2 regions of the Oceanobacillus sp. FSL K6-0251 genome follow, and region 1 is predicted to be linked to the other one. Evidence: a T-box and tRNA genes for the amino acid it is inferred to sense, from the RefSeq annotation. Region 1 holds a T-box; the other holds one or more tRNA genes.
The links. A T-box is a leader RNA that pairs with one kind of tRNA and senses whether it is charged. The one in region 1 lies ahead of alaS (alanine--tRNA ligase), so its partner is inferred to be a tRNA-Ala.
Positions count from the first base shown of each region.

Region 2: it encodes a tRNA-Ala, which carries the amino acid that the T-box ahead of alaS (alanine--tRNA ligase) is inferred to sense. The anticodon was not compared.

Region 1 is NZ_JBBORS010000001.1:2,559,003-2,561,413, forward strand. Features, by position in the region: gene alaS (alanine--tRNA ligase) at 1-1,227, opposite strand, end outside; T-box leader at 1,281-1,484, opposite strand; gene MKY45_RS12910 (AI-2E family transporter) at 1,615-2,411, opposite strand, start outside.
Region 2 is NZ_JBBORS010000001.1:949,451-951,861, forward strand. Features, by position in the region: gene MKY45_RS04780 (Lrp/AsnC family transcriptional regulator) at 1-58, opposite strand, end outside; gene MKY45_RS04785 (carboxymuconolactone decarboxylase family protein) at 180-596, shown strand; tRNA gene MKY45_RS04790 (tRNA-Ala) at 932-1,004, opposite strand; gene MKY45_RS23245 (HepT-like ribonuclease domain-containing protein) at 1,458-1,655, shown strand; gene MKY45_RS04795 (DUF4317 domain-containing protein) at 1,860-2,411, shown strand, end outside.

The DNA.
Region 1 (2,411 bases):
ATATTCTTCTGTTAATTCCTTTGGAAAACCGTACGTATCATATAAGCGGAATACTTCTTCCCCAGGAAATATCGTGCTTCCTTTTTCTTTTTCTGCTTCCATAAGTTTGGTTAAGATTTCTAATCCATCATTTAACGTTTCATGGAAGCGATCCTCCTCCACTTTAATTATTTTTTGAATGTAGTCTGTTTCCTTTACAACCTCCGGATAGAAATCTTTCATAATTTCAGCTACTACCGGAACAAGACGGTACATAAAGGCTTCATGGATATTAAGGTCCTTCGCAAAACGGATAGCACGGCGAAGCAGCCGGCGCAGGACATAACCTCTGCCTTCATTCGACGGCATGGCCCCATCACCAATGGCAAAGCTGACTGTTCGAATATGATCAGCAATTACTTTAAATGCCGTATCCGCTGCATCATCCTCCCCATATTTGCTGTTTGCAATCATTTCCGTTGCCTGGATAATCGGCATAAATAAATCTGTTTCATAGTTTGTAGGTACCTCTTGAATAATGGAGGTTAACCGTTCTAATCCCATTCCTGTATCAATGTTTTTCTTTGGCAGCGGTGTATACGTATCGTCTGGATTATGGTTAAATTGCGAAAACACGAGATTCCAAACCTCTAAATACCTGCTGTTTTCTCCCCCCGGATAAAGTTCTGGATCAGCCGGGTCATTTCCATAGCTTTCGCCTCTATCATAAAAAATCTCGGTATTCGGTCCGCTTGGGCCTTCTCCAATATCCCAGAAGTTTTCTTCCAATCGGATGATCCGCTCTTTTGGCAGACCAATTTTTTGCAGCCAAAGATCATACGCTTCATCATCTTCCGGGTGAACCGTGACAGATAATTTTTCCGGATCAAAACCTATCCATTTCTCATCTGTCAAAAACTCCCATGCCCATTCAATCGCTTCTTCTTTAAAATAATCACCAATGGAGAAGTTTCCTAGCATCTCAAAAAACGTATGGTGACGCGCTGTAAAACCGACGTTTTCAATATCATTTGTACGTATTGCTTTTTGTGCATTCACAATCCTAGGATTATCCGGGATAATCCGGCCGTCAAAATATTTTTTTAATGTTGCCACCCCGCTATTAATCCAAAGAAGCGTAGGGTCTTCATGCGGTACTAAAGAAGCACTTGGTTCAACCTGATGCCCTTTCTCTTTAAAAAAATCAATAAACATTTGCCGAATTTCTGCGGAACTTAAAAATTTCATTATCATTTTCCCTCCTTTTTTTTATCAAACAAAAAATCTCCTCTCTGCATCATTGCAGGGACGAGATTTCGCGGTACCACCCTTATTATGAACAATCCATGTTCATCACTTTCATCATAATAACGGTATGATACCGACGGGGATTAGCCGTACTCCAGTGTAGCTTTCCATAACAGTATAATTAGGATTCCTTTCAGCCGGGGGAGTCCCTCTCTTGAAATATCATGTCATGTACTTAATACCTTCAACGTGTTCTACATGATTAAAAATGACAGTTTTTTATCATTTCCTGTTGTTTGTATGATTATAGCGTTATTATAGTGATTTTTCCGCTGTATGTCAATTTTTCGCCTTTAAAAAATAGATGATGAAATACTTATTATTAATTCAGCCGGCTTTTGACATTCGATACTGCTGAATCAATACTTTCAACATAGTAAAAACAGGTACTGAAATAACCATACCAATGACACCAGCCAGTTGGCCGCCCAATAATAAGGCGAAGATAATCCCGATTGGATGAATCTTGACTGTTTTCCCCATAATATATGGTGATAATAGATTGCTTTCAATCAATTGGATGATAAAGATAATTACGATAACGAATAACGCTTTTTCCGGCTCCACCATATAAGCAACGGTTACTACCGGGATGGCACCGAGGATCGGACCAAAATAAGGAATGATATTGACGATTGCCAGAATGATACCAAGCAATAAAGCATAAGGTAAATCTAACCACATCCAGCTCAGAGTGGAAATAACACCAACAGCTGCACTGATAATAAACTGTCCTCGGATATAACCGCCAAGTCCTTTTCCTATTTCCCTGCATACATTTCCTGTTTCCTCCCGATATTTATACGGGATAAGACGAAATAAAAAGGATTTGATAAACGGATAGTCTTTTAAGAAATAAAATACAAGGACAGGAATAATAGTCAAGAGAATAACTGCGTCCATCATTCCATTAAAACCGCCGATAATTTTTCCTGAGAAGTTATTCATCGTATTCTCGAGAGATTGAATAAACATATCCATCCGGTCATGCACTGTCTCGGGTAAAAAGGCGGTAGATGTATACACCTTATTTAATCCTTCTTGATACAGCGCGATAAATTCTGGAAAGTTCCGGCTCATTTCCTTCACCTGTTCAACGATTAGTGGATACGCGCGGTATATTG
Region 2 (2,411 bases), 1.6 Mb from region 1:
AGCGACTATTATTATATAGTTCATTTATAATTTTTTTGTCAATATCATCTATTTTCATTTTTAAAGTTTTCCTCCTAAAATCATTTATTTTGAAAGAAATTTATATGAACTTGTTTATGAAATTAATGTGATTAATTTATTTTATTTTATATAATTAAATATAACAAGGAGGGCTAATCATGGCAAGAATTGATGAATCTAATTTTGGTAAAACACCTTTTCAAAAACTATTGGGACATAATAAAGATGTAATGGAGGGATGGGGGCATTTAGGTGATTTATTAGAAAGAGATAAAACACTAACTTCTAAATTAAAGGAACAAGTAAGAAGAACATTAGCTCAAAATAACGGATGTGCGTATTGTAAGGCTAAAGGAAAACCAGATTTGGTTAAATTTGATGAAAAAACATCTATTGCAGTAGGGTTTGCAGAAGTTTTTTTAAAACAAAAGGGTGGTATAGCTGATTCAACTTTTGATGTTTTACGAGAGCACTTTACTGAAGAGGAAATAAGTGAATTATGTGCGTTTATTTCTTTTACAACGGCTTCACAATATTTTGGTGCAATGATGAAATTGGAACCTGACAGCCAATAGTGCAGTAAGTAGGCGCATTTGTGAAACAAACAGGGGAATTATAAATAAAGTGCTTTCCTGTTTTGATTTTAGTAGTTGGAGAATATCTTCTTACACTATTTTCTAATACCCTAAATAATTATATTTACGAAGAAAAATTTATTAAAAAATACTCTTCTTAATTCTAATTAAGAAGAGTATTTTTTCAGGGTATGGTTGGAACCCGTGACCCCTTGTCTGCCAGACAAGTATTCTCCCAAATGACTTTATTTCACTACCATAAAAAAAATGAGGCTCTACAACCTAAAAAAACTCTTCTACTTCTAAAATTAGAATAAGCAAGAGTGCTTTTTAAATGGAGCTGACGGGGCTCGAACCCGTGACCTTTTGTCTGCCAGACAAATATTCTCCCAACTGAACTACAGCCCCGTTATTAAATGTAAGATAAATGAATAATATCTGGAACAATCATATTATATACTTTTCGCTAAATTGTATCAAGATTTTTGTTATACATTCAGATTAAATGATTTTGCCTGGAAATAATAAAAAGAAGAATTCCATTGTTTAATGAAATGATATAATAAATAAAAAGTAATCAAAGGGAGCAATTGGCATGCAACACGCCAATCTGGAGAAGATTAAAGAGGGAGGCTTTGTGTATTGTATGGAGAATGATGTTATTTTTAATAAGGTTGCGATTATGAAAGATGTCTTATCCGCGTGAAAAAAGTTTATAATGATAATACAGAGAATTTAAAAGTTTTCATAAAGCAGGACTCCATTAATTAAAATATTTAAAGGGCTTGTGAAGCAGCTCTCCAGCTGGCAATGCACATTGTTTCTGAGGAAAGATTAAGGTTGCCGTAAACGAGTGAGGATATTTTAGTTAGGTTACAGGAATATGACATAATTAGTCAAAGAACAGAGACGCGGCTAAGAGGGATAATGGAATTTAAAAATATTGCAATACGAGATTATCCATCGTGGAATCTTGATAGGGTGAAATCAATAAAAAATCACTTAGACGACCTTACTGCTTATAAAAAAGAAATTCTAAACTATCAACATAGAAAGTAACCATAAAAAATACAAGTAAATAAAGAAATCCAAATGAAAGAGCTTTCTGTTATCAGAAGGCTTATTTATTTGTTATTTTTGCTTCTGAAAATCTTAAATGAATGAAAGAACAACCTCCTATTGATTTGTGATAAAATAGATAGACGCTGTTGAAAGCTGGCAGCAAAAGTGATAAGCCGATTAAGAAAAAGAGGAGAATCCAATTTGAATAAAAAAGATATTGCCGATATAAAAAAACAATTCAAAGTAAATAATGATTTATTAAAGATACAGGATATTTTCAATGTATATATCATGAAAGAATCGAGTGAAATCTATCATTATGAAAGTACGCCGTTTGAAATGCTGGAGGATGAACAGAAAGATTTATTTATGGCGAATTTTAAGAAGGTGCTGACGGGGCAGCTGGATCAAAAATTGTTTGAATTGAAATTCCAGCGTGATGTGGAAGACAGCAGCCAGCTTATTCTTCACAAGGGAATGCTCTCAAATGATACTGGGGAATGGAAGGAGCAGATGCTCGAGCTGGTAGCAAAAATGCTGAAGGATAAACAGTATGAAATGGATATTGTTATTACGTTTATCCATGGAGAGTATGCAAAGCCTACGAAGCGGAGTAATGAAGAATCGGAGGAAAGCAGCAGGGACAGAGTGTATTCCAGTCCATTTATCTTATGCAGCATCAACAAAACAATGGACCCGAAAAAAGAACTGCTTTTTGATTATGTGGAGAAGGAATTTAAATATCATTTTGTG